2 regions of the Kitasatospora sp. NPDC058170 genome follow, and region 2 is predicted to be linked to the other one. Evidence: riboswitches for the same ligand, from Rfam matches in the RefSeq annotation. Region 2 holds a riboswitch; the other holds the start of a gene.
The links. A riboswitch is a leader RNA that binds a small molecule or an ion and turns the genes downstream of it on or off. The one in region 2 is predicted to bind FMN.

Region 1 (7,054 bases), on a different contig from region 2:
GGCCACTCACTGCTGGCCGTCTCCCTCCTGGCGGGCATCCAGGAGACCTTCCACGTCGAGCTCTCCCTCAACGACACCTACCAGGCCCGTACGCTCGCCGCGCAGGCCGCGCTCATCACGGCACGCCGCAGTGCCGACGGCACCGACAGGAGCAGCGGCCATGAGTGAGTCCTCGACCACCGGGGCAGCCGACCGGCACCCCACGCCGGCCCCGCCCGCGCCCACCCTGCCGACGGCCACCCCGCCCGCGGCCCCGACCCGGTGGCGCCGTCGCCTCACGGAGCGGCTGCCGGCGCCGGGGGCGGCCCGGCTGATCGTCCTGGCGTCACTGGTCACCAGCATCGGGCTCGGCCTGTACATCTCCGGCAGCGCCGTCTTCTTCGTCCGCTCCGTCGGGTTGTCACCCACCCAGGTCGGCCTGGGCCTGTCGGTGGCGGGACTGGCCGGCCTCGCCCTCGGCGTCCCCGTCGGCCACCTCGCCGACCGCCACGGCCCGCGCGAGGTGACGATCGCGATGGTCGCCCTGCAGGCGGTCCTGCTCGTCACGGCGACCCAGGTCACCTCGTTCTGGCCGTTCCTCCTGGTGATCACCGCCCTGGGCGTGGCGGAGAGCGGCGGGGACGTCGGACGGCAGGCCGTCCTGTCCGGCCTGATCGGGCCCGACCAGCGGGTCGCGGTGTCCGCGTACAGCCGGGCGGTCTTCAACGGGGGCTTCTCCCTGGGCGTCCTGGCCGCCGGCCTCGCCATCGCCGCGGACACCAGGGCCGCCTACACCGCGCTGATGCTCGGCAACGCCGCCACCGCCCTCCTGGCGTGCGGGCTCTACCTGCGCCTCCCCCGGCTCCCCGGTACCGGCGGCCGAAAGGACGCACCGTCGGGCCTCACCGCGCTGCGCGACCTGCCCTACCAGGCGATGGCCCAGGTCAGCGGGCTCATCATGCTGGGAGACATCGTGCTGACGGTCGGCGTCCCGCTGTGGGTGGTGTCGCACACCGACGCGCCGCGACCCGCCGCGTCGTGGCTGATCGGGGTCAACACCCTGCTCGTGATGGTCTTCCAGGTCCGCGCGGCCCGCGGCGCCGAGACCCTGGCCGGAGCGACCAGGCGCCACCGGTGGGCGTTCCTCAGCCTGGCGGCGAGCTGCGCACTGACCGCGGTGACCGACCGGCTCCCCACCTGGCCCGCGGTCGCCGCACTGGCCGTCTCCGTGGGCCTGCTGACGCTCGGTGAGCTGTGGGGGCAGAGCGCCCGGTGGACGGTCCGCTACGACCTCGCGGACCCCGACGCCCAGGGCCAGTACGGTGGCGCCTTCCAGCTGGGCACGACGCTGCCCAGGGTCCTGGGCCCCCTCCTGGTCACCGGGCTCACCGACCGGCTGGCCGGGGTCGGTTGGCTCGTCACGGGGTCGGTGTTCGCCCTCGGGTTCCTGCTCTTCCCGGCCACGATGCGGTGGGCCGAACGGACCCGCAGCACGTACACCGGCCGCACCTGACGGTGCGTCAGGCAGCCGGCCGGGCCCGGCACCTCAGCGCCGCTCCAGGCCGCCCTCCAGCAGGCGCATCAGCGCGTACAGGGCCACCGCGAGCAACGAGAGCATCAGGAGGGTGGAGAACATCCCGAGCGTGTCCGAGCCGTTGCGCTGGACGGCCAGCAGCTGACCGAGGCCCTCGCCGCCCATCACGAACTCGCCGACCACCGCACCGGTCACCGACAGCGTCACGCCGGTCCGGATCCCGGCGAGCACGCTCGGGAGAGCCAGCGGAAACTCGATGTGCCGCATCATTCCCCATCGGCCGACCCCGTCGACCCGCGCCGCGGCCAGGACCTCCTGGTCCAGGCCGCGGATGCCCAGCACCGTGTTGACCAGGATGGGGAAGAACACCATCAGCGCGCACAGCACGACCACCGGCCACGTGCCGTACCCGAGCCACAGCGCGAGGAGCGGCGCGAGCGCCACCGCCGGCACGGCCTGGGTCGCCGCGAGGTAGGGCTGCAACGCGCGGGCGGCGAGGCGGCTGCGGGCCAGCAGGTAGCCGAGCGGCAGCGCGACCGCCGTCCCCAGTCCGACGCCGGCCAGGCTCTCGTACAGGGTCGTCCCGGTCGCGTCCAGCAGCGTGTCGCGGCCGAGCTCCGCCACGAACTCCCGCGCCAGGTCGGCCGGGTGGGGGAGGAAGAACGGCGACACGGCGCCTCCGTCGACCGCCGCCGCCCAGAGTCCCAGCAGTAGCACGCCGGGCACGAGCGGGACCAGTAGCGTCCCGAGTACGCCCCGGAGGGCCCCTGCCTGCGTGTTGGGCCCCGTCCGTCGCACCGCTGATCTCCTCGCTCCTCGTACCGGGACACTCCGCTGTGCCGTGTCCGGCGACCGGCGGCGATCCTGTCACAACCGCGGCGACCGGCCCGGTGCGACCCAAAGCACTTCCGCATCCTGAGACGGATGTGTCATGATCCCTCCGAGTGTTCGCGCGCTCCGGGGTCGGTGTAATTCCGAACCGGCGGTGATAGTCCGCGACCCAGCCGACGCCATCGGCTGGTTGACCTGGTGAAACTCCAGGACCGACGGTGAAAGTCCGGATGAAAGGTAGTGCGCGGCGACACGATGTCCGGCCTGTCGGGGTTAGCTCCCCGCGGTGCGGACCTGGTGCTCGCTTTCCCCGGAACGGCGTCTGTGCACGGGGGCGAGCTGCCACTCGCCATCCCTCCCCGCGCACCCGGCGCCGTCCATTGCGGAAGTCCGTGTGCGTCAGCACGCGTCCTTCCTGATGGCCGCGTTCTCTCGTCGATCAGCGAACCCTGCGGACCCCACCGGTCCCGGGTTCCCCGACCAAGGAGAGAGCAGATGGCAACCACACTTTCCACCCCTACCGACCGCCTGCAGCGTGCGGAGCTGGCGATCGAGGCCTTTCGCCGCGGCGCCTTCGTGGTCGTCTTCGACGACGAGTCCCGCGAGAACGAGGGCGACCTCATGGTGGCCGCCGAGTACACCGACGAGGCCGCGATGAGGTACGTGCTGGACCACACCTCCGGTGTGGTCTGCGCGGCGGTGCCGTACGAGCGGTGCGAGGAGCTCGGCCTGCCGCAGATGACGGCCGACAACTCCGGCCTGCACGGCACGGCCTTCACCGTCTCGGTGGACCTGATCGCCGGTGGCACCACCGGCATCCCGGTCGACGAACGCGCCCGTACCGTGCAGGCCCTGGCCGACCCGGCCACCGGGCCGGCCGACTTCGCCAGGCCCGGCCACGTCTTCCCGGTGCGGGCGGCCCGCGGCGGCGTACTGGAACGGGACGGCCACACCGAGGCCGCGGTGGACCTGTCCCGCCTGGCCGGGCTGTCCGGCGTGACCACCATGTGCGAGGTGGTCCGACCGGACTGGAGCATGGCCCGCCTCGACGACCTGCGGGACCTCGCCGAACGGGACGGGCTGGTACTGATCTCGGTGGGCGACCTGCTGGCCTACCGGCTGGCCACCGAGTCGACCGCCCTCACGCCCTGACGCCCTGACGCCCCGCTGTCCTGACGCACTGTGCCGTCCTGACGCCCCGCAGCGCTGACGCACTGCCGTCCTGACGCACTGCCGTCCGATCGAACGAGGAAAACGATCCCCGTGAACAGTTCCCACCGGTCCGGAAGAGTCCGGCGGCTCACCGGCCTCACCGCACTCGCCGTGCTCGCCTCGTCGGCCCTCACCGGCTGCGGCGGCGCGACGGCGGGCTCCGCCGACCGCGCCGAGGGCCACGCGCTGACCATCGGCCTGACCTACGTGCCCAACATCCAGTTCGCGCCCTTCTACGCCGCCCAGTCCCTCGGCTACTACAAGGACGCCGGACTGACGGTGAACCTGCGCCACCACAGCTTCACCGACGCGCAGTTCGGCGCACTGGCGGCCGGCCAGGAGGACGTGGTCTTCGCCGGCGGCGACGAGATGCTCCAGGCCCGGTCCCAGTCGGTTCCGATCGTGGACATCGCCACCCTGTACAACCGGTACCCGGCGGCAGTCATGGTGCGCGCCGACTCGCCGGTGAAGGAGCCCGCAGACCTCAAGGGCCGCACGGTCGGCACCCCCGGCCCGTACGGCGAGACGTACTTCGCCCTGCTCGCCGTGCTGGAGAGCGCCGGCCTGTCCGCCTCGGACGTCCAGGTGCAGAACATCGGCTTCACGCAGCAGGCGGCGCTGGTCGGCAACAAGGTCGACGCGGTCACCGGCTATCTCAACAACGACGCCGTCCAGTTCGCGCAGTCGGGCACCGCCGTCCGGACGATCCAGCCGGCCGGCTCCGCGAGTTCCCTGCCCCTGGTCGCGGCCGGCCTCGGCGCCTCCCGGACCGTGCTGACGAACAGGAGCGCCGATCTCAAGGCGTTCGTCGCCGCGACCCTCAAGGGCGTCCAGTACACCGTGGACCACCCCGACCAGGCGGTGGACCTCAGCAAGAAGTTCATCCCCGGCCTGGACGACGCCAAGAAGCAGGCGGACGCCCTGGCGGTGCTCAAGGAGACCGTCCCGCTCCTGCAGTCCTCGGGTACGAAGCCCGGCTACAACGACCCGGCCGTCTGGGACCGCATGGAGGAGTTCATGCGGACCCACGGGCTGCTCACCAAGCCGGTCACGGCGCAGGAGGCGTTCGACAACTCCCTCCTCCCGTAGCGCCGGCGGACCGGTCCGCCGCCACCGCGCACGTCGGCCGAAACCCACCGGCCGACCGGCCGAACTCTTCCGGCCGGTCGGTGGGTTTCGGAAGGCGGGCCCTGGCATGGACGCTGGTCTTCGTGCCGTCCATCCCCTGAACCCGGCACGAACCCGAACACGCGCCGATTGCGACAGCCGGGCCGGCCGCGGCCCGGACCTCCGGCACGCATTCATCCGACAGGCAAGGAGTGGCCCCTGGACGACGGGCCCGTCGACGCGCCGCGCACGACGGCTCCGCCCACAGCCGAGTAGCCACCTTTTTGTGCGTACTGGGCAGCGGCATGCGGCACGACGAGACTGGTACCCAGAAGGACGAAGGGAGATGACAGCAGGTCAGGAGACCGACGGCTCGACCTGTCGGGCCTGTCCGGCGCGCCAGGCCGGCTCGGCCAGTCCGGCCTGCTCGGCCTGCTCGGCCACCATGCGGTCGAGGCGCTCGTGGCCCAGGTCGGAGACCGGGCCGAGGGCGTCGGAGAGCCGGCGGCCGAAGTCGGTCAGGGAGTAGACCGTCTTCAGCGGAAGGACGTCGTGCACCTCGCGGTGCACCAGGCCATCGGACTCCATCTCGCGCAGGGCCTGGGTGAGGACCTTCTCACTGAGGCCGGGCAGCCGTCGGCGGATTTCGGCGGGTCGCTGCGGGCCGGCCTCCAGCAGCCAGAGCAGGGACGTCTTCCACTTGCCGTCGATCACGGCAATCGCGGCGGTCACCCCGCACACGTTCGGGTTCACTGCCTGACTGCGCGTCATCTCTTTCCCTCCGGGTCATCGTTGTCCACCACCATGTCTACAGGAGATGAAGTATGCCCACCAACCACACCCAGCCCACCGTCACCGTGCTCGGCCTCGGGCCGATGGGACGCGCCCTGGCCGGTGCCTTCGTGGACGCCGGCGTCCGCACGACGGTCTGGAACCGCACCCCGGGCCGGGACGCCGCGCTGGTCGCCCGGGGCGCGGTGGGCGCGGCCACGGCGGCGGAGGCCGTGGCCGCGAGCGAGCTGACGGTCATCTGCGTGGTGAACTACGACGCCTCGGACGCCGTGCTGCGCCGCGAGGAGGTCGAGGCCGCACTCAAGGGCCGGACGGTGGTCAACCTGACCGCCGACTCGCCGGACCGGGCCCGGTCCACGGCCGCGTGGGCGGCGGAGCACGGCGTCGAGTACCTGGACGGCGCCATCATGACGCCGGCCCCGAGCATCGGCACGCCGGAGGCGGTCTTCATCCACAGCGGGCCGGCCGACCTCTACGAGCGGCACGCGCCGGTGCTGGCGGCGCTCGGCGGCACCCACACCCACCTCGGCGAGGAGATCGGCCGGGCGGCCGGCTTCGACATCGCGCTGCTGGACATCTTCTGGACGGCGATGGCCGGGTACGTGCACGCGCTGGCGCTGGCCAGGGCGGAGGGGATCAGCGGGCGGGAGCTGGCGCCGTTCGCCCAGGGGATCGGTGCGATCCTGCCCCCGCTGTTCGCGGAGTTCGCCGAGGACTTCGACAGCGGCAGCTACTCGGGCGCGATCAACCCGCTCACCTCGGGGGTCTCCACCATGGCCCACGTCGTGCACACCGCGGAGTCCCACGGCATCGAGTCCGGGGTGATGCGCGCGACCGAGGGCCTGGTCCGCCGGGCCATCGCCCTCGGCCACGGCGAGGACGGGGTGAGCCGCCTCGCCGAGGTCCTGGGCCGGCGCTGAACCCCGCCACCCCCAATCCAATATCCGGGTAACCTTTGTGACCCTCCATCACGTCCTATCAGTGCAGTGACTGAACTGTCGGACGATTTGACGGAGGCACGGTGCGGACTGCTCGTGGGGTGACCTGGGTGCTGGCGGTGGGGCTCGCTTCGGCGCTCGTCCTGAGCACGGGAGGCTCCACCCCCGGGAGCAGACCCACCGCCACCGGCACCGGCGCCGCGCCCGCGAGCCCCGCACCCGTGCCCCCCGTTCCCCCGAGCACCACGCCCTCGGCCCCCGACGGGACCCCGGCTCCGCCCCGCACACCCACGCCGACCTGGGACGGCCAGGTCAGGCTGCTCGGCGACGGCTCCACCTCCGACACCGGCCCGCAGCCCAGGCAGCCCGTGCCCGAGCGGCTGAAGCCCGGGGAGAAGCCGCCGCAGTTCGTGGTCTTCTCCTGGGACGGCGCCCTGGAGGGCGACGACCACCTCTTCTCCGGCTTCCGGAAGCTGGGCGTGGAGAACAACGCCCAGATGACGTTCTTCCTCTCCGGCCTCTACCTCCTTCCCAAGTCCAAACGCACGCTCTACCACCCCCCGAAGCACGACGCGGGCGCGGCCTCGATCGACTTCGCCACCGACGCCCACATCAAGGACACCCTGGAGCAGCTCCGCCTGGCCTGGCTGGACGGCAACGA
Region 2 (7,054 bases):
AAACGTCTTCGAGCGTCAGCCCGCGGGCGACCATCATCACCTGAAGGTGGTAGAGGAGCTGGGAGATCTCCTCGGCGGTCTGCTCGTCCGACTGGAACTCGGCGGCCATCCAGACCTCGGCGGCCTCCTCGACAACCTTCTTGCCGATCGCATGGACGCCCTGCTGGACGAGCTGCGCGGTACGGGAGGACGAGGGGTCGCCGGTGGCGGCCTTCTGCTGGAGCTCGGTGAAGAGCTCCTCGAATGTCTTCAGAGCCATGATGGACTCACCTTACGGCGTGCGGGCTTACGGGCGGTAAACAGTCCCGGACCGTGGACAGTCCGATGGACGTCCACGGTCCGGATCCCGGTGTGCTGGTCGTACCGCCGAAGTGGGCGGGCCTGCTCGCGGTCGGTGCTCAGGCGATCCGGCGGAGCACGGCGGCGGTGGCGACGGCCGCCGTGACGGCCTCGTGGCCCTTGTCCTCGGCGGAGCCGGGCAGGCCCGCGCGGTCCAGCGCCTGCTGCTCGTTGTCGCAGGTCAGCACGCCGAAGCCGACGGGGACGCCGGTGTCGACGCTGACCTGGGTGAGGCCGGAGGTGGCCGCCTGGCAGACGTAGTCGAAGTGCGGGGTGCCGCCGCGGATGACGACGCCGAGGGCGATCACCGCGTCGTAGCCGCGCTCGGCGAGGCGCTTGGCGGCGACCGGCAGCTCGAAGGTGCCGGGCACCCGGAGCACGGTGGGCTCGTCGATGCCGAGCTCCTTGAGCGCCCGGTGGGCGCCGTCCAGCAGCCCGTTCATCACCTTGTCGTGCCACTGGGCGGCGATCACGGCGACCTTCAGGCCGGCGGCGTTGTCGATGGTCAGCTCGGGGGCTCCGTGGCCGCTCATGTGCTGTTCCCTCTCGGTGGTCGGTACGTGGGTGGGGTGCTTCAGGAGTCCTGGCCGAGACCGGGCAGCTCGTGGCCCATCCGGTCGCGCTTGGTGCGCAGGTAGCGCAGGTTGTGCTCGCCGGGCGGGGTCTCGATCGGCTCGCGGCCCTTGACCTTGAGGCCGTGCTCGGTGAGCGCGGCCAGCTTGTCCGGGTTGTTGGTGAGCAGGGTCAGCGAGCGCACGCCGAGGTCGCCGAGCATCTGCGCGCCGATGCTGTAGTCCCGGGCGTCGGCGGGCAGTCCGAGGTCGAGGTTGGCGTCGACGGTGTCGCGGCCCTGCTCCTGCAGCTCGTAGGCGCGCAGCTTGTGGGCCAGGCCGATGCCGCGGCCCTCGTGGCCGCGCAGGTAGAGGACGACGCCGCGGCCGGCGGCGGCGACCTTCTCCAGCGAGGCCTGGAGCTGCGGGCCGCAGTCGCAGCGCAGCGAGCCGAACACGTCACCGGTCAGGCACTCGGAGTGGACCCGGACGAGGACGTCCTCGCCGTCGGGCAGCCGGCCGTCGGCGTCCAGGCCGCCGGCGACCAGGGCCAGGTGCTCGACGCCGTCGATGGTGCCCCGGTAGCCGACCGCGGTGAACTCCCCGTACGCGGTGGGCAGCGCGGTGACGGCCGCCCGGTCGACGTGCAGCTCGGTGCGGCGGCGGTAGGCGATCAGGTCCTCGATGGAGATGATCGCCAGGCCGTGCTCGCGGGCGAAGGCGACCAGCTCGGGCAGCCGGGCCATGGTGCCGTCGTCGTTGACCACCTCGGCGATGGCACCGGCCGGCGCCAGCCCGGCGAGCCGGGCCAGGTCGACGGCGGCCTCGGTGTGGCCGGGGCGCACCAGCACGCCGCCCTCGACGGCGCGCAGCGGGAAGACGTGCCCGGGGCGGGTGAGGTCGCCGGGCTCGGTGCCGGTGGAGGAGAGCAGGCGGACGGTGCGGGCGCGGTCGGCGGCGGAGATGCCGGTGTCGACGCCGTCGCGGGCGTCCACCGAGACGGCGTAGGCGGTGCCCTTGCGGTCCTCGTTGACCTGGGTCATCGGGGGCAGCTTGAGCCGGTCCAGCTCGTCGCCGGTCATCGGGGTGCAGATCACGCCGGAGCTGTAGCGGATGGTGAAGGCCATCAGCTCGGGGGTGGCGGCGGAGGCGGCGAAGACGATGTCGCCCTCGTTCTCGCGGTCCTCGTCGTCGACCACGATCACGGCGCGGCCGAGCGCGATGTCGGCGATGGCCCGCTCGACGGGGTCGAGCACCAGGTCGAGGCCGTCGCCCGGTCCGGTGGCCCGGCTCGCGGCCTGCTGCGTGGCCTGCTGCGCGGTCTCGCTCGCGCTCTGGTTCGCGCTGTAATTCGTGCTCTGGTTCGTGGTCCGGTTGGCGGTCATGCCGTGACTCCCTGCGGGACGGTGGCGGACGAGATGCGCGGCTCACGGGTGCTCAGCCACCAGGAGCGCAGGCCGAGCAGCACCAGGACGAAGTAGATGGAGTAGGTGAGGCCGGAGAAGGCGTAGCCGCTGTTGAAGGCCAGCGGGACGCCGACCACGTCGACGGCGACCCAGGCGAACCAGAACTCGACCCAGCCGCGGGCCTGGGCGACCATCGCCGCCAGCGTGCCGACGAAGATGTACGCGTCCGACCACGGGCTCCACGACAGGCTGGGGTTGGCCAGGAACAGCCAGGCCAGCGCACTGGTGCCGAAGGCGGTGCCGGCCACCAGCACGGCCCGCTCGGGCCAGCTGGCGAAGCGCACGGCGATCCCGCCGGTGTCACGGCGGCCGCGCTGCCACTGGTTCCAGCCCCAGGCCGCGGTGGCGACCACGATCAGCTGCTTGCCGATCAGGCCCGGCACATGGCCGTTCAGGTACGCGGTGATCAGCACGGCGCCGGAGAGCAGTTGGAGCGGCCAGCTCCACACCGAGCGGCGCCAGCCGAGCGCCAGGGCGGACAGACCGAGCAGGTTGCCGATCATGTCGGCCCACTTCACGTGCTCGCCGAAGGCCGTGAAAGCGATTCCGCTGAGCCAGTTCACTGGGGATCTCCGGCGATGGTGGTGGGGAGGGTGCGGGATTCGAGCAGGCGCTCCACGTACTTGGCGAGGACGTCCACTTCGAGGTTGACGCTCTCGCCGGCCGACTTGGCGCCGAGCGTGGTCAGCGCGAGGGTGGCGGGGATGAGGCTGACGGTGAAGCTGTCCAGGGCGGCCTCGACCACGGTGAGGCTGACGCCGTCGACGGTGATCGAGCCCTTCTCCACCAGGTAGCGGGAGATGGTGGCGGGCAGCGAGAAGCGCAGCACCTCCCAGCGGAGGTTGCCGTCCGCGTCCCGCTCGCCGGGCTCGCGGGCCAACAGCTTTCCGGTGGCGTCGACATGGCCCTGCACGAGGTGCCCGCCGAGCCGTGCGCCCAGGGCCATCGCGCGCTCCAGGTTGACCCGGGAGCCGGGGGCGAGTTCGCCGAGGCTGGAGCGGTGCAGCGTCTCGGCCATCACGTCCGCGCTGAACTCACCGCTGTCCGCGGCCAGTTGCTCGGGGGTGTCGACAACGGTCAGGCAGACGCCGTTGACCGCGATGGAGTCGCCGTGGTGCGCGCCCTGACAGACCACCGGGCCGCGCAGACGGATTCGCGAGGAGTCGCCGATCTCCTCGATCGACACGACCTCGCCGAGCTCTTCGATGATGCCGGTGAACACCCGGGTTCTCCTCGCGCTTGGGGGCGCGGACTCCGGGGCGGCACGGGAGAGGACACGGACGGGCACGGGTGCGCGAGCCGACCGGGCGGGCCCGTCGTCGCGGTGACCGGCCCCCCGAAGTCGGGGTGTCGGACCGCCGGGAGGGAGTCCTCCCGTCGCACACCTTCCCGAGGTCCACCGGGGGACCACGGGCACTGCTCTTCGTCCGCCGCGCACACCTCCCATCCGGACTTTAACCGTCGGTCCAGGAATTTCACCTGGTCAACCGGCCGCTGGCTGCGGACGGGTCGCGGACTGTAACCGCCGGTTCGGATTTTCACCGACCCCGGAGTGCGCTGAACGTCACTGCTACTTCTGACGTCATTGTGCCATGGTCCGCACAGGCCCAGGGAGAGGCTTCCGCTGTGGTCTGTTTCACGCGACGGGCGGGAATGCGCCGGGGTGCGCTCGGCCGCGTCCCCGTCGCCTCCCGCCTTGGCACGACCGGCACTCGGGGATCCGACGCCACAGCCCGCCACGGCGGTGCCGTCGTCGCAGGTCGGCGACCCGGTCGCCGATGCGGTGGGCGGAGGTCCGCGCGATCGCGGCACCCCGGGCGCTCCTCCCGCATCGGCACACATCGGCACCTATCTGTGTGCGGCACTACAGGTGTTGGCTTGTCCGGCTCGAACATTCCTCGCACTCTGGAAGAAGGGCGACCGGCGCGGGGCGGGGGCCGGGGCGGCGCGGGGGGGGGGGGCAGGATCGGGCGGGCCTGCCCGGACAGGCCGCTCGGGAAGCCGCGCGTCAGGCGGTCGGGATGGGTGTGAAGTGGGTGACCTCCGGCGGGTGCGCGAGATAGCGGAGCTCGCCCTCCGACCAGACTGGGCGGATCCGCCACATCGGCCCGGCGTATCCGCGCAGGGCGGCCTCGTCGCGCCAGCGGCTCACCACGAGCACGCGGCGGCCGTCGTCGGTCACCGACTGCATCAGCTCACCGCCCAGACAGCCGTCCGTTCGCCTGAGCTCGGGGATCACCCGGCTGGTGAGCAGCGCGCAGAACTCCTCGATATGGCCGGCCATGACCTGCCCGGCCCAGATCCTGATGATCACGGCCGCCACCTCCCGCGAAAGCGCGTCCCTGGCCCCCATTATCGGCGGAAAACCGCTGGTGGGGAGGGTCTGGCCGGGCTTTCCCGGACAGTGGCCGGAGGGCTCGGGAGGGCGCTCGGCTAGATTCCCGGTATGACCAGCACATCGGAAACTGCCGTTCCGTCAACCAGCCCGTCGGGCGCCCCCGGGAGCCTGTTCGCGGCTCTCGGCGAGAGCGCCGTCCGGGATGCCGCGAGCCTGCGGGAGATCTACGAGCAGCCGGGCGACCACGCCCGCCGCAAGCAGGTGGACCACATCCACGAGGTGGCACGGCAGCTGATCGCCTGCTCCTCGCTGGTCTTCGTGGCCAGCGCCGACGCCGCCGGGCGGTGCGACGTGTCGCCGCGCGGCGGGCCGGCGGGGCTGGTGTCGGTGCTGGACGAGTACACGCTGGCCGTTCCGGACGCCACCGGCAACAAGCGGCTGGACACCCTGCACAACATCGTCGAGACGGGTCGGGCCGGGTTGATCTTCGTGGTGCCCGGCCGGGACACCACCCTCCGGGTCAACGGGCGGGCCTGCGTCTCCACCGACCCGCGGCTGCTGGAGCAGCTGACGGCCGTCGGCAAGCCGCCGCGCAGTGCGATCGTGCTGGCGGTCGAGGAGGTCTACGCGCACTGCCCGAAGGCGTTCCTGCGCAGCTCGGCGTGGAAGCCGGAGAACTGGCTCGGCAAGGACGAGCAGCCCAGCTCGGCCGAGATCACCCTCTCGCATCTGCGGGACCCGTCGCTCACCGTGGAGATGATCGAGCAGACCGAGCGGGAGTCGCTGCTGTACCGGTACGAGTGAGAGTGACCACGCGGGGTGCGCGCGGGGCGGGGTGGCCCGCGCCGGCGCCCGCCCGCACCCGGGTCGCCGCCGGACGGGTGAAGCGGCGCCGACGGCGTGCCAGGGCGGCGGGCGGCGGCTTGAATGGGCGGATGGACTGCGTGTTCTGTGCGGTGGTGGCGGGCGGGGAACCGGCCCACCGGGTGCTGGACGACGAGGTGGCGGTGGCGTTCCTGGACCGGCGGCCGCTCTTCCCCGGCCATGTGCTGGTCGTCCCGCGGGCCCACCACCGCACGCTCGCCGACCTGCCGGCGGCGGAGGTGGGCCCGTTCTTCCTGCGGGTGCAGCGGGTGGCCGCCGCCGTGGAGCGGGGGCTCGGCGCGGCGGGCAGCTTCGTGGCGGCGAACAACCGGATCAGCCAGTCGGTGCCGCACCTGCACGTCCACGTGGTGCCGCGCAACCCGAAGGACGGGCTGCGCGGCTTCTTCTGGCCGCGCGGGCGGTACCCGGACGAGGCGGGCGCGGCGGAGGTCGCCGAGCGGCTGCGGGCCGCCCTCGCCGAGCCCGGGTGACCGCCGCCGCGCGCTGTCAGCCCACCCGGACGTTGTCGAGCACCCAGTACCAGTTGTTGTCGCCGGTGTAGCGGAAGCGCAGCCGCAGGCCGGTGGCACCGGCCGGGACGGCGAGGGCGAGCGTCTGCGGGCCGTTGACCTGGGTGGTGTAGGTCTTGACGACGGTCGGCGTGCCGCCGTCCCAGACCGCCAGGACCTGCGCGGTCTGGCTGCCCTCGGGCTGGTAGTAGGTGGTGTACGAGACGTTGACCGTGCCGAGCCCCGCCACCGGGTAGGACGGGCTGACCAGGGTCGAGTCGTAGCTCCCCTTGAAGGTCTTGTCGGCCCACTCGTCGGAGTCGGCGACCGCGAAGACGTTCCGGGAGCGGACGTTCAGCTCGCGGTTCTGGTCGCGCTGGGTCTTGGTCCAGAACTCGTCGGTGGTGAAGCTCCAGCCGCGCCACTCGGCGATGCCGCCGGTGCCCATGGCGGAGTTGTCGACCGACCAGCCGCTCGGCGGGGTGTGGGTGAAGCCGAGGGTGCCGGCGGCGATCCCGGTCTCGTCCACCCGGCCGGTGAGCTGGGGGCGCAGCGCGTCGAAGGCGTCCGGGACGAGGCTGCCGATCGGGCTGCCGTCGAGGCCCCAGGCCGGGTCGACGGCGATGCCGAGGTGGGCCAGGGCGGTGGGCGCGAGGTCGACCATCCGGACGTCGTAGCGGACCGAACCGGCCGGGAGGCCACCGCCGTTGGCGATGACGAAGGTCTGCCGCTCGCTCCAGCTGGAACCGCCGTGGCCGCCGGTGTCGGTGTGGCCGTGGTCGGCGGTGACCATGATCAGCCAGTCCTCCTGGGCGTAGCCGGCCCGGCCGCCGACGGCGGCCACCAGCTGGCCGACCTGGGCGTCGACGCCGCGGATCGCGTCCAGATAGGCCTGGCTTGCGGCGCCGCTGGAGTGGCCGGCGTGGTCGACGTTGTCGAGGTGGACGAGGACGGCGTCCGGGTTGCCGTCCCGCAGGAGGGCGACGG

Region 1: linked by a shared signal. The riboswitch ahead of ribB (3,4-dihydroxy-2-butanone-4-phosphate synthase) and the one ahead of ACFVVX_RS08210 (riboflavin synthase) in region 2 are both predicted to bind FMN.

Annotation. Positions count from the first base shown of each region.
Region 1 is NZ_JBHVUV010000025.1:118,140-125,193, reverse strand. Features, by position in the region: gene ACFVVX_RS27070 (type I polyketide synthase) at 1-168, shown strand, start outside; gene ACFVVX_RS27065 (MFS transporter) at 161-1,492, shown strand; gene ACFVVX_RS27060 (ABC transporter permease) at 1,526-2,230, opposite strand; FMN riboswitch at 2,462-2,592, shown strand; gene ribB (3,4-dihydroxy-2-butanone-4-phosphate synthase) at 2,840-3,496, shown strand; gene ACFVVX_RS27050 (ABC transporter substrate-binding protein) at 3,608-4,645, shown strand; gene ACFVVX_RS27045 (winged helix-turn-helix transcriptional regulator) at 5,021-5,434, opposite strand; gene ACFVVX_RS27040 (NAD(P)-dependent oxidoreductase) at 5,488-6,375, shown strand; gene ACFVVX_RS27035 (hypothetical protein) at 6,477-7,054, shown strand, end outside.
Region 2 is NZ_JBHVUV010000005.1:172,876-179,929, reverse strand. Features, by position in the region: gene ACFVVX_RS08230 (phosphoribosyl-ATP diphosphatase) at 1-259, opposite strand, end outside; gene ribH (6,7-dimethyl-8-ribityllumazine synthase) at 399-872, opposite strand; gene ACFVVX_RS08220 (bifunctional 3,4-dihydroxy-2-butanone-4-phosphate synthase/GTP cyclohydrolase II) at 914-2,275, opposite strand; gene ACFVVX_RS08215 (nicotinamide riboside transporter PnuC) at 2,272-2,919, opposite strand; gene ACFVVX_RS08210 (riboflavin synthase) at 2,916-3,578, opposite strand; FMN riboswitch at 3,788-3,915, opposite strand; gene ACFVVX_RS08205 (antibiotic biosynthesis monooxygenase family protein) at 4,365-4,670, opposite strand; gene ACFVVX_RS08200 (MSMEG_1061 family FMN-dependent PPOX-type flavoprotein) at 4,803-5,498, shown strand; gene ACFVVX_RS08195 (HIT family protein) at 5,630-6,049, shown strand; gene ACFVVX_RS08190 (alkaline phosphatase family protein) at 6,066-7,054, opposite strand, start outside.